One region of the Streptomyces sp. NPDC102258 genome, then DNA from elsewhere that is predicted to be linked to it. Evidence: riboswitches for the same ligand, from Rfam matches in the RefSeq annotation. Region 1 holds a riboswitch; each other region holds the start of a gene.
The links. A riboswitch is a leader RNA that binds a small molecule or an ion and turns the genes downstream of it on or off. The one in region 1 is predicted to bind cobalamin.
Positions count from the first base shown of each region.

Region 1 (3,197 bases):
GAGCCCGGAACCGCCGTGGTCCTCGCGTACGTAGACCCCGCCGAGGCCGAGGGAGGCGGCCCGGCGCAGGACGTCGACGGGGAAGTGCTTGTCGCGGTCCCAGCCGACGGCGTTCGGGGCCAGGTGCTCCCGGGTGAAGTCGAGGGTGACCTCGGTGAGGGCGAGCTGGTCCTTGGTGAGGGTGGTCACGGCGCTCATCCCATCGTGGGGATGGTGAAGCTCGCGGCTTCCTTCGCCCCGGAGGGCCAGCGCGAGGTGACGGTCTTCGTACGGGTGTAGAAGCGGATGGAGTCCGGACCGTGCTGGTTCAGGTCGCCGAAGCCGGACCGCTTCCAGCCGCCGAAGGTGTGGTAGGCCACCGGGACCGGGATCGGCACGTTCACGCCGACCATGCCGACGCCCACCCGGCGGGTGAAGTCGCGCGCGGTGTCCCCGTCCCGGGTGAAGATCGCCACGCCGTTGCCGTAGGGATGCTCGGTGGGCAGGCGCAGCGCCTCCTCGTAGTCGGCGGCGCGTACGACGCTCAGCACCGGCCCGAAGATCTCCTCGCGGTAGATCCGCATGGCGGGGGTGACGCGGTCGAAGAGGGTGGGGCCGGCGAAGAAGCCGTCCTCGTGCCCGGGGAGGGTGAACCCGCGCCCGTCGACGACGAGTTCGGCCCCCTCGGTGGCGCCGATGCCCACGTAGCGGTCCACCCGCTCCAGGGCGTCCCGGCTGACCAGCGGTCCGAAGTCGGCGTCCGGGTCGTCGGAGCGGCCGACGCGCAGGGTGGCGATGCGGTCCTTCAGCTTGGCGACCAGCGCGTCGGCGGTCTCCTCGCCGACCGGGACGACGACGGCGATGGCCATGCAGCGCTCGCCCGCGGAGCCGTACCCGGCGCCGATGAGGGCCTCCACGGCCTGGTCCAGGTCGGCGTCCGGCATCACGATCATGTGGTTCTTGGCGCCGCCGAAGCACTGGGCGCGCTTGCCGTGGGCGGCGGCGGTGGCGTAGATGTGCGCGGCGATCGGGGTGGAGCCGACGAAGCCGAGGGCCTGCACCCGCGGGTCCTCCAGCAGCGTGTCGACGCTCTCCTTGCCGCCGTTGACCACGTTGAGCACGCCCGGCGGCAGGCCGGCCTCCAGGAAGAGTTCCGCGAGCCGCAGCGGTACGGACGGGTCCCGCTCGGAGGGCTTCAGGATGAAGGAGTTTCCGCAGGCCAGGGCGGGGGCGGCCTGCCACAGCGGGATCATCGCGGGGAAGTTGAAGGGGGTGATCCCGGCGACGACGCCGAGCGGCGAGCGCAGCGAGTGCACGTCGATGCCGGTGCCCGCGTTGTCGGTGAACTCGCCCTTGAGCAGGTGGGGGATGCCCGCCGCGAACTCGACGACCTCCAGACCGCGCTGGAGGTCACCGTGGGCGTCGGCCACGGTTTTGCCGTGCTCGGACGACAGCAGCCGGGCGAGCGCATCGCGTTCGCCCTCGACCAGCTGGAGGAAGCGGAGCATGACCCGGGCCCGCCGCTGCGGGTTCCACTGGCCCCACTCGGCCTGCGCCTCCTCGGCGTTGGCGATCGCGGCCTCGGTGTCGGCGCGGCCGGCGAGCGGGACGCGGGCCTGGACGGCGCCGGTGTTCGGGTCGTACACGTCGGCGAACAGACCGGAGGTTCCGGTGGTGTGCTTGCCGCCGATGAAATGGGTGAGTTCACGGACCATGATTGCCTGCTCTCGTCAGGTGGATCCGGGGATGGCACGGTGCGCCGGCGGCGGACCCTGTGGGGTGCGCCGCTGGAGGGAACGCCGTGGGACTACGAGCGCGCGTCGGTGTGTGCGCGCTCCGCCGGATCACCTGGGCCGTGGGTACGTACAGGGTCCATGCGTGTCTGCTCCATCCTCGTGGACAACACGGGAACATCGCCGCGGCCGGTGCTCTGGCTCCCGGATCCACGCATGCCGCCCGGCCCCCGGCACGTCGCCGACGGCGCGTGGAGGGCGGCACACTCCCCGGTCACAGTGGCGGGACCGTGCCGGATTCGCACCGGCTTCCCCGCACCGCGGATCTTCACTCCCGAACATATAGTTGGACGTCCTAGTAAGTCCACCCCCGACTTCCGATCCGGCCGCCGGTCGAGCCGGGCTCCACCGGCCGTGGCCGGCGGCTACGGCCACCTCCGGTCCGCGACCGGGTGCAGGACAGCCCCTGCCGATGGGGGCGGCGCCGGAGTCGGCGAGGCGTGACCTGGACGCCGCTGGAGGCAGACCCGCCGGGTACGTGACGAGGTCACCTCCGCCCGGGCCTGAACGATGTCCGCCGGCCGGGACGGGCGCACTGCCCGTCCCGGCCGGCGGCGGGCCGGGCGTGTCCGTAAAGGGGGCGGCCCCTCTGACCGCCGTGGGAGCACGGCGGTCAGAGGGGCCGGGTGGTCAGACGAGGTCGAACCGGTCCAGGTTCATGACCTTGTCCCACGCCGCCACGAAGTCCGTCACGAACTTCGCCTTCGCGTCGTCGGACGCGTAGACCTCGGCGAGCGCGCGCAGCTCCGAGTTCGAGCCGAAGACGAGGTCGGCACGGGTGCCGGTCCACTTGACCTCGCCGGTCGAGGCGTCGCGGCCCTCGAAGGTGTTCTGGTCCGAGGACGTCGCCGACCAGGTCGTGCCCAGGTCGAGCAGGTTGACGAAGAAGTCGTTCGTCAGGGTCCCGGGCGTGGTGGTGAGGACGCCGTGCCGCGACTGCTGGTGGTTCGCGCCCAGCACGCGCAGGCCGCCGACGAGGACCGTCAGCTCGGGCGCGCTCAGGTTCAGCAGGTTGGCCCGGTCGATCAGCAGGTACTCGGCCGGCAGGCGGCTGCCCTTGCCGAGGTAGTTGCGGAAGCCGTCGGCGGCGGGCTCCAGCGCCGCGAAGGACTCGACGTCCGTCTGCTCCTGCGTGGCGTCCACGCGGCCCGGGGTGAACGGGACCGCCACGCTGTGGCCCGCGTCCTTCGCGGCCTGTTCCACGGCGGCCGCGCCGGCCAGCACGATCAGGTCGGCGAGCGAGAGCCGCTTCCCGCCGCTCTGGGCGGAGTTGAAGGACTCCTGGATGCCGCCCAGGGTCCGCAGGACCTGCGCCAGCTGGTCGGGCTCGTTGACCTCCCAGCCGCTCTGCGGCTGCAGGCGTACGCGGGCACCGTTGGCGCCGCCGCGCTTGTCGCTGCCCCGGAAGGAGGATGCCGAGGCCCA
Region 1 is NZ_JBVJLO010000001.1:317,487-320,683, forward strand. Features, by position in the region: gene ACZ6ZT_RS01480 (acyl-CoA dehydrogenase family protein) at 1-198, opposite strand, end outside; gene ACZ6ZT_RS01485 (CoA-acylating methylmalonate-semialdehyde dehydrogenase) at 195-1,694, opposite strand; cobalamin riboswitch at 1,883-2,050, opposite strand; gene katG (catalase/peroxidase HPI) at 2,403-3,197, opposite strand, start outside.

Region 2 (3,197 bases), 100 kb from region 1:
CCGCCCAGCGTCCAGAAGAGCACGGAGCGGATCTGGTCGGGGCGCGCGGACAGCACGAGCACCAGGCTGGTCAGGGCGGACAGGACGTACTGCACGGCGACTCCGGCCAGGATCAGCCGGCCGGTGGTCATCGTGCCGCCGCGCCGGGCCGTCGCGTAGACGGCGACGAGCGCGGCCATGGACCCGGCGAACGCGGCGAGCGGCACCCCGGGCCCGCCCGCGAACCCGGCGGCGCCGGCGCCCGCGGCGCTGCCGAAGACGATGACGAGTACGGCGCCCGCCGAGGCGCCCGAGGAGGCGCCGAGCAGGAAGGGATCGGCCAGCCGGTTGCGGACGAGGGCCTGGAGCACGGCGCCCGCGACGGCGAGTCCGGCGCCGACGACCGTCCCGAGGACCACCCTCGGCATGCGGACGTCCCACACGATGGAGGCGAAGGCCCCGCCGCGCGCTCCGGGTCCGGCGAGCACGAGGTCGAGGACCCTGCCGGGACCGATGCGTACGGGGCCCAGCGCGAGCCCCGCCACCGCGGACGCGCCGAGCAGAACGGCGAGCAGGACGAGGACGGCGGCGGTCCGGCGCCGCTTCACGGGGCGTCGGGGTGCAGCTGGCGGCCCAGGGACTCGACGGCGTCGGCGACGCGTACGCCGAGGACGGCGGAGGACAGCGGCAGCACGACGAACCGGCGGTCCCGGATGGCGGGAACCCCCGCCAGCGCCGGGTCGTTCACCAGGCGTTGCTTCTTGGACTCGACGGTGGTGCCGCCGTAGTCGTAGATGAGGACCACCTCGGGCTTGCGCTCGATGACCTTCTCCCACGACACGTCGCCGAAGGTGTCCTTGAGGTCGGCGAAGACGTTCGTCCCCCCGGCCAGGGAGACGATCTCGTTGCCTATGCCGCCACCTCCCGAGGTGAAGGCGGAGCCCTCGCCGGAGTCGTAGACGAAGACGGACGGCTTCGGTCCGTCCTTCACCCGTGCGGTCACGGCGTCGACGCGGCGCTGCTCGTCGGCGATGAGCGCCGCGCCGCGTTCGGGCACGCCGAAGGTGCGGGCGACTTCGGTGATCTCGGTCTTCAGCTGGGCGAGGCCGACGGGCCCCTCGGTGCAGTACTCCACGCTCAGGCGGGAGTCGATGCCGGACTTCGCCAGTCCTTCGCGGTCGCGGCCCTGCGCCTTGTCGAAGGCGCTGGCGTAGCCGCCGTACACGAAGTCGGGGCCGGCGGAGAGGAGGACCTCCCTGGAGGGGTACTCCTTGGCCAGCACCTTGGTCTTGTCGTAGGCGGCCCGGTAGGCGGGGAGCACGGAGTCGTCGAGGTAGGCCGTGCCCGCGATCCGGTCCTGGAGCCCGAGGGCGAGCATGATCTCGGTGGCGTGCTGGTTCATGGTGACGGCCCGCCCCGGCGGGGCCTGATAGGTGCTGGTGACACCGCAGTTGGTGACGGTGTACGGGAACCCGAGCGCGGCCTTCGCGCCGGAGTCGGGCCGGTCCGCCCCGGCGGGTCCGCCGCAGGCGGCGAGCGGTAGCAGGCAGGCGAAGGCGGCAGAGGAGCGCAGGGCGGCGCGGGAAGAACGCGACATGGGAAGGCCTCTCCGGGGGATCCTCGTCCCCGGTCGAAGTGAAGAGGCGGCGCGTCAGTGTCTGACTCCCGGGATCCCGCGGACGGGATTCCGGTCACAGTGGCGGGACCGCACCGGATTCGCACCGGTTTCCTGTCCTGCGCCGCCCGGACAACCCGGCCAAGTCTGCCAGAGGCCGCCTTTCACCCGTAACGCCGGTCGCTCCCCCGATCGCACCGGGCCCGAATACGCCGGAGGCCCGGACCGGGTTCCGCAGGGCAAGGGCGGCAGGGCTCGAAGGCGCGACGATCCACCGTTTTCGCGGCCGCAAGTTACCTCGCCGTATGTAGTGACTTGTTTCGCGGTCGCCGTTAGAACTTGTTCTCACTCCATCGAGAGTGAGGAAGGTCACATGCGTGACAAAAGCCTGCACAGCAAGGTTTCCAAGGGCGTTTCGCGTCGTGGATTCATCGCTGGAACCGGTTCCATTCTTGGAGCCATGGCCCTCGCGGTCAACACGACACCGGCCCAGGCGAAAACCGTCGTCGGTACCGCCGCCGCGAACGCTCCGATCGACTCCGGGGCCCACGTCCCGGCGCTCGTGATCGGCACCGGCTACGGCGGCTCGGTCGCCGCGCTGCGGCTCGCCCAGGCCGGGGTCGACGTCCACATGATCGAGATGGGCATGGCCTGGGACACCCCCGGCAGCGACGGCAAGATCTTCGCCAACACCACCAAGCCCGACTACCGTTCGTACTGGCTGCGCACCCGGACGAAGGCCCCGCTCAGCAACTTCCTCGGCTTCCCCATCGACAAGGACGTGCCCCGGTACACGGGCATCCTCGATGCCGAGGAGATGGGCGGGATCATCGTCTACCAGGGCCGCGGGGTCGGCGGCGGCTCGCTCGTCAACGGCGGCATGGCGGTGACGCCCAGGCGGCAGAACTTCCCGGCCATCCTGCCCTCGGTGGACGCCGACGAGATGTACTCGACCTACTACCCGCGCGCCAACGCCGGGCTCGGCGTGGGTCTCGTCGACCCCAACTGGTTCGAGACGGTGGACTGCTACCAGTTCGCCCGGGTCGGCCGCAAGCACGCCCAGCGCTCCGGCTTCCCCTTCGTCTTCGTCCCGGACGTCTACGACTGGGACTACATGAAGCAGGAGGTCGCCGGGACCGTCCCCAAGTCCGCGATCGACGGCGAGATCCTCTACGGCAACAACGCCGGCAAGAAATCGCTCCAGAAGACCTACCTCGCCGCCGCGAAGGCGACCGGCAAGGTCGCCATCTCGCCCCTGCACCGGGTCACCACCGTCTCCCCCTCGGGCGGTGGCGGCTACGCGGTCGTCATGGAGCAGCTCGACACCACGGGGGCGGTCGTCGCCACCAAGACGGTCACCGCCGACAAGGTGTTCTTCGCGGCGGGCAGCGTGGGCACCAGCAAGCTCCTGGTCGCGCTGAAGGCCACCGGCGCGCTGCCCAACCTGAACGACGAGGTCGGCAAGGGCTGGGGCGACAACGGCAACGTCATGTGCGGCCGCGCGAACCACCTCTGGGACCCCACCGGCAAGGTGCAGGCCTCCATCCCCTGCGGCGGCATCGACAACTGGGACGCGGGCGGGGCCTTCGCCGAGGTGGCACCG
Region 2 is NZ_JBVJLO010000001.1:420,200-423,396, reverse strand. Features, by position in the region: gene ACZ6ZT_RS01975 (FecCD family ABC transporter permease) at 1-587, opposite strand, end outside; gene ACZ6ZT_RS01970 (ABC transporter substrate-binding protein) at 584-1,576, opposite strand; cobalamin riboswitch at 1,612-1,751, opposite strand; gene ACZ6ZT_RS01965 (GMC oxidoreductase) at 1,968-3,197, shown strand, end outside.
Region 2: another riboswitch for cobalamin. It lies ahead of ACZ6ZT_RS01970 (ABC transporter substrate-binding protein); the one in region 1 lies ahead of ACZ6ZT_RS01485 (CoA-acylating methylmalonate-semialdehyde dehydrogenase).

Region 3 (3,197 bases), on a different contig from region 1:
CTCCCCCGGAGGGCGGGCTCGTGCGCGTCCCGGCCGGCGGCGCGGATCCGCGCGGACCCTGGGTAGGCGCCGGGCAGGTCCCGGGATCGGGCCGAGCGGCCCCCGCGCTCGGGACCTTCGGCCCCGGGGAGGGCCGGGATCGTCGGCTAGCGTGCCCGAGGGGGGCCCGTGAGCCCACCGCGCGAAGAGAGGCAGAGCCACCATGGCCACCACCGAGCACCGCGTCCTGCCGTTGCGGCTGGAGGCCGTACCGCTGACCGTCCCGCTGACCGGCACCTTCGTGTACCGCACGGACCGGCCGTACGAGCTGGCCGTCGACTTCCGCGGCGCCGGGACCCACCTCGCCCGCTGGGTGTTCTCGCGCGAGCTGCTCCTCGACGGGCAGACCTGCGGCACCGGCGAGGGCGACATCCAGGTGTGGCCGCTGCGCCGGGGCACCGAACCGCGGGTGTTCCTCGCCTTCAGCAACGGCCGGCACAGCTGCGTGGTCTCCGCCCGCGCCAAGGACGTACGGGAGCTGTGCCGCCGGATGACCGACCTGGTCCCGCGCGGGCAGGAACGGCGCCACTACGACCTGGACGCGGAACTGAGCGCGCTGCTGGCGCACTGAGGGAACCGCCGGGGTCCCCGGCGGTGTCTTCCCGGGTGACAGGCAGTCCCCGTCTCACGAGAATCGGGGGGACTTCATGCGTCACCCGCTCAGCCCGCGCCGCCGCCGGACCGTGGCCCTGGCCACGGGCGCCCTGCTCACCGCCGGACTCGCGCTCAGCGCCCCGGCATCGGCCGCCGCCCCAGCCGTCAGTGCCGCGACCCCGCTCGTCGTGAACGCCCGCTGGGGCGGTCACTGCACGTACGACCGGATCGTCATCGACCTGCAGGGCGCCGCCCCGCCGGTCACCGTCACGCCCGTCTCCGAGCTGGTCTACGACGGGTCCGGCAAGCCCGTCCCGCTGGCGGGCACGTACTTCCTGGAGATCCGCCTGCACCCCGCCGCCGCACACGACGACGCGGGCCACAACGTCTACCAGGGGCCCAAGCTCCAGCAGATCGGGCTCAGCAAGCTCAAGGGCCTCGCCCTGACCGGCGACTACGAGGGGTACGTGACCTTCGGCGCCGCCTTCGACACCCCGCCCGCCTTCACCACCAGCGTCCTCCACTCGCCCGAGCGGTACGTGGTGGACGTCGCCCACCCGGCCACCTGCTGAACCGGCCGCCCGGGCGCCGCCGGCGGACCGCGTCCCTCCGGGGAGCGGGTTTGTTGCCGGTCCGCCCGGGCGACTAGGGTCAACAAGCCTTGGTGTTCGGGAAACCGGTGGGAAACCGGTGCGGCCCTCGCCACTGTGATCGGGAAGTCCGGCTCCACTCCTGCGGGAAGCCACTGGACCCGCGCGGGAGACCGCGGGGGACCGGGAAGGCGGAGCCCGGGCATCATGACCCGTAAGCCAGGAGACCGGCCGGGGCGCGTCGTCCATCCACGAGGTGCTGGAGAGGTCTCCCACACATGCATATAGCCGAGGGGTTCCTGCCCCCCTTGCACGCGGCCGCCTGGGGCGCCGCGTCGGCCCCGTTCGTCGTCCACGGTGTCCGCGCCCTGACCCGCGAGGTGAAGGCCAACCCGGAGAGCACGCTGCTGCTCGGCGCGTCCGGCGCGTTCACCTTCGTCCTGTCCGCGCTCAAGATCCCCTCGGTGACGGGCAGCTGCTCCCACCCGACCGGGACCGGACTCGGGGCCATCCTGTTCCGGCCGCCGATCATGGCGGTCCTGGGCACGATCACCCTGTTGTTCCAGGCGCTGCTGCTCGCGCACGGCGGCCTGACCACGCTCGGCGCGAACGTCTTCTCGATGGCCATCGCCGGCCCCTGGGCCGGGTACGCCGCCTACCGGCTGCTGCGGAAGTCCGGTGCGCCGCTGATGGTGACCGTCTTCGCCGGGGCGTTCGTCGCCGACCTCGTCACCTACTGCGTGACCTCCGTACAGCTCGCGCTCGCCTTCCCGGACCCCTCCAGCGGGTTCCTGGGCTCCCTGGAGAAGTTCGCCGGCATCTTCGCCGTGACCCAGATCCCGCTCGCGGTGAGCGAGGGGCTGCTGACCGTCCTCGTGATGCGGCTGCTGATGCAGTCCAGCCGGTCGGACCTGGTCCGGCTCGGGGTCGCGCGGATGACCGGCACCGCCGGGGCGCGCCGGGAGGCGGCGCTCTGATGGCCCTGACCCGGAACGCGAAGATCAACACCCTGCTGCTGCTCCTGGTGGCGGCGCTCGCCGTGCTCCCGCTCGCGCTGGGGCTCGGCGACGACAAGGAGGAGCCGTTCGCGGGCGCGGACGCGCAGGCGCAGACGGCCATCACGGAACTGGAGCCGGACTACAAGCCCTGGTTCTCCCCGCTGTACGAACCTCCCTCCGGGGAGGTCGAGTCGGCGCTGTTCGCCCTCCAGGCGGCGCTGGGCGCGGGCGTGCTCGCGTACTACTTCGGGATCCGCAAGGGCCGTCGGCAGGGCCTGGCCCTGGCCACGGCCCAGGCCTCGGACCCGGCGGTGGACCCGGTCGCGGGCCCGGGGGCCACGGCCGGCCCGGCGGCCCCCGTCCCCGCCGCGCCGGAGGCCTAGGCGGTGCTGCCGATCGACGTGGCGGCCCACTCCAGCCGTTGGCGCGGCCGGCACCCGCTGGAGAAGGCCCTCCTCGGGCTCGGGCTGACGGTCACCGCCGTCTGCCTGCCGCCCTGGCCCGGCGGACCGCTGGTCGCGGCCGCCGCCCTCGCCGTGCTTTTGGGCCCGGCCGGGGTGGCGGGCCGGCAGCTGTGGCGGGCCTTCCGGGTGCCGCTCGGTTTCTGCGTGACCGGGGCGCTGCCGCTGCTGGTGTCGGTGGGCGGCCCGGCCGGGTTCGTCGCCCTGGCCCCGGACGGGCCCCGGCACGCGGCGGAACTCCTGCTGCGCACCTCGGCGGCCTCCCTCGGCGTGCTGCTGTTCGCCTTCACCACCCCGGTCTCGGACGTACTGCCCCGGCTGGTGCGGGCCGGGGTGCCCGCCCCGGTGGTGGACGTGGCACTCGTCATGTACCGCATCGGCTTCCTGCTGCTCGACTCGATGGCGCGGGTCCGCCGGGCCCAGGCGGCCCGGCTCGGCCAGACGGGCCGGGCGGCGGTGTGGCGTTCGCTGGCCGGGCTCGCCGCGACCACGTTCGTCCGGGCCTTCGACCGCGC
Region 3 is NZ_JBVJLO010000004.1:78,313-81,509, forward strand. Features, by position in the region: gene ACZ6ZT_RS08320 (SsgA family sporulation/cell division regulator) at 203-610, shown strand; gene ACZ6ZT_RS08325 (AMIN-like domain-containing (lipo)protein) at 687-1,205, shown strand; cobalamin riboswitch at 1,256-1,473, shown strand; gene ACZ6ZT_RS08330 (energy-coupling factor ABC transporter permease) at 1,502-2,200, shown strand; gene ACZ6ZT_RS08335 (energy-coupling factor ABC transporter substrate-binding protein) at 2,206-2,604, shown strand; gene cbiQ (cobalt ECF transporter T component CbiQ) at 2,608-3,197, shown strand, end outside.
Region 3: another riboswitch for cobalamin. It lies ahead of ACZ6ZT_RS08330 (energy-coupling factor ABC transporter permease); the one in region 1 lies ahead of ACZ6ZT_RS01485 (CoA-acylating methylmalonate-semialdehyde dehydrogenase).

Region 4 (3,197 bases), on a different contig from region 1:
CGCTCGGCGAGGTCGCAGGAGGCCTCGTACGCGGCCAGCATGATGCGCTCGGAGAGCTTGGTGGACAGGGCCTTCGCCTCGGGGGAGTCGAAGGGCAGCTTCAGCTTGAAGAAGACGTCCTGGAGGCCCATCGCGCCCAGGCCCACCGGCCGCCAGCGGGAGTTGGAGCGGCCCGCCTGCTCGGTCGGGTAGAAGTTGATGTCCACGACGCGGTCGAGGAAGGTCACCGCGGTGCGGACGGTCTCGTCCAGGCGCTCCCAGTCGATGTCGCCGTCCACGACGAAGGCGCCCATGTTGACCGAGCCGAGGTTGCAGACGGCCGTCTCGCCGTCGTTGGTGACCTCGATGATCTCGGTGCAGAGGTTGGAGGAGTGGACGACCGTGCCCGGCTCGGCGGTCTGGTTCGCCGTGCGGTTGGAGGCGTCCTTGAAGGTCATCCAGCCCTGGCCGGTCTGCGCGAGGGTGCGCATCATCCGGCCGTACAGGTCGCGGGCGGGCATGGTCTTGCGGGCCAGCCCGTCGGCCTCGGCCTTGCGGTAGGCGGCGTCGAAGTCGTCGCCCCACAGGTCGACCAGCTCGGGCACGTCGGCGGGGGAGAACAGCGACCACTCGGCGTCGGCGTTGACCCGGCGCATGAACTCGTCCGGCACCCAGTGGGCGAGGTTCAGGTTGTGGGTGCGGCGCTGGTCCTCGCCGGTGTTGTCGCGGAGCTCCAGGAACTCCTCGATGTCCGCGTGCCAGGTCTCCAGGTAGACGGCGGCGGCGCCCTTGCGGCGGCCGCCCTGGTTCACGGCGGCGACGGAGGCGTCGAGGGTCTTCAGGAACGGCACGATGCCGTTGGAGTGGCCGTTGGTGCCGCGGATCAGCGAACCGCGGGCGCGGATGCGGGAGTACGACAGGCCGATGCCGCCGGCGTGCTTGGACAGGCGCGCGACCTGGTGGTAGCGGTCGTAGATCGAGTCCAGCTCGTCCAGCGGGGAGTCCAGCAGGTAGCAGGAGGACATCTGCGGGTGGCGGGTGCCGGAGTTGAAGAGCGTGGGGGAGGACGGCAGGTAGTCCAGGCGGCTCATCAGCCGGTAGAGGGAGGCGACTTCCTCGACGGCCTGGACCGAGTCGTTCTCCGCGAGGCCGCACGCCACGCGCAGCATGAAGTACTGGGGGGTCTCGATCACCTGACGGGTGAGGGGGTGGCGCAGCAGGTAGCGGCTGTGCAGGGTGCGCAGGCCGAAGAAGCCGAAGCGGTCGTCCGCGCCCTCGGCGAGCGCGTGCGCGACCAGGGCGTCGAGCCGGGCGGCGTGGAGGGCCACGAACTCGGCGGTGCGGTCGGCGATCAGGCCCTCGCGGTGACCCACCGCGACGGACTCGGCGAAGGAGGTGGACCCCTGGCCCGCGGCCTCGTCGGCGACGGCCAGCGTGAGCAGGCGGGCGGCGAGGCGGGAGTACGCCGGGTCCTCGGAGATCAGCCCCGCGGCTGCCTCGGTGGCCAGCCCGCGCAGTTCGGCCTCGTCCGCGACGGAGCTGCGGCCGCGCAGGGCGGCGGCGGCGACCCGGCCGGGGTCGGTGTCGGGGAGGTCGGCCGTCAGCTCGGTGAGGGTGCGCAGCAGCGCGGCCCCGGGGCCTTCGGCTGCGGGCTGGTCGGACTCGGCGCGCGGTGCGGCGGGCGCGATGGTCACGGGGGGAGCTCTCCCTCGCTCGGCCCGGTCATCGGTGGGGCGGAGCACGGGCGGGCGCATGCGGGCGTGCGGGTACGCGTACCCCACCGCATGGCGTCCCCCGGCCCAACCGCGAGGCCCGGACGTGGTCGGCACCCGGATCGGTCGAGCCGGGCGCGCTGTCGGCAGGTCCTCGGACTTGCGGAGCACGAAAGGGTGCACTTCATACCGTTGCGGGACAGTTCCGGATTCGCACCGGATTCCCCTGCGGCGACAGCAGCCCTGAGCATACATGTGGGGGCGCCTGGATGCGGTAGCCCCCACATGTAGTGTCGGCCCACAACGCCGCGTCCCGGTGAGGTACCTCTCCGCTATCGTCGGAGACAGCACCGTCGAGGAAGGTGAGCGAGGCATGACCGTGATGACCCACAGGCCCCACATGCCGACCGAGGACTTCGAGGCCGTGGCACGCATAGCGGCTCGCGAGCGGGAGGGGACGCGGCTGGAGTTCATCGACGGGGTCATCAGGAGCAAAGCCATGCCGGACGGAGACCACGGTCGGATCATCCAGTGGCTGCTCAAGATCTGCCTGCAGTCGCGGCCCGATCTGTTCCTGCATCCGGGGCAGGGGATCAAGGCGGAGGAATACCGGACCGGGCGGGCCATCCCCGATGCGGTCCTGGCGCATCCGGACGCCTTTGTCGGCCACGGTGACTGGGTCGATCCCGAGCCGGTCCTGATGGCCGTCGAGGTGACCTCCTGGGATGCCGACACCCACCGGCGGGACCACGTCGAAAAGCCCCGCGCCTACGCGGAGACCGGCATTCCCGTCTACCTCCTGATCGACCGGGCCAAGTGCGAGGTCTCCGTCTACAGCCAGCCCCACGGCCGACGGTACGAGAGCGTCCACATCGTTCCGTACGGCACGGACATCGCCCTCCCCGACCCGGTCGGCATCACTCTTCAGACCGAGGTCCTCAAGGACTGGGTGCGCTGACCACGACGAAGGGCCGCCCCGTTTCACGGAGCGGCCCTTCGGGGGTGGCGGGGGGTCAGCAGCAGTGGAAGCCCTCGCGGGGGTCGGCCTCGCGGGAGTCCGTCCGGGCCCGTTCGAAGGCCCGGCGGGTCAGGACCTCGGCGTGCGGGTCGTGGGAGCGGGCGTGGGCGACGTAACGGTCGTACGCGGCCTCGCCCGAGAACTCCCGTACGAAGTACCGCGCCTTCGCCAGCGCCCCGCGGACCCGGCTCACCGGACGGGCTCCGCGGCCCGGCCGCCGCCGCTGTCGAGGCCGGCCGCGGCCATCTCGGCCTTCTCCTCGGCGGTCGCGATCAGCCCGGCCGGGGCGACGATCCGCGACTGGCTCCACGGCACCTCGGAGAGCCGCACCGAGCCCGGGTCGGAGACGGCCCGCAGGCAGGTCCGGGCCGCGTCCGCCAGCACGATCAGGATCAGCACGGCGAACAGCACCGACAGGACGCCGTCGACCGTGGCGTTGGTGACCACGGTGTGCATCTCGTCCATGTTCTTGGCGGGCGCCAGCACCT
Region 4 is NZ_JBVJLO010000004.1:323,565-326,761, reverse strand. Features, by position in the region: gene ACZ6ZT_RS09410 (ribonucleoside-diphosphate reductase subunit alpha) at 1-1,673, opposite strand, end outside; cobalamin riboswitch at 1,820-1,952, opposite strand; gene ACZ6ZT_RS09405 (Uma2 family endonuclease) at 2,065-2,649, shown strand; gene ACZ6ZT_RS09400 (CstA-like transporter-associated (seleno)protein) at 2,705-2,902, opposite strand; gene ACZ6ZT_RS09395 (carbon starvation CstA family protein) at 2,899-3,197, opposite strand, start outside.
Region 4: another riboswitch for cobalamin. It lies ahead of ACZ6ZT_RS09410 (ribonucleoside-diphosphate reductase subunit alpha); the one in region 1 lies ahead of ACZ6ZT_RS01485 (CoA-acylating methylmalonate-semialdehyde dehydrogenase).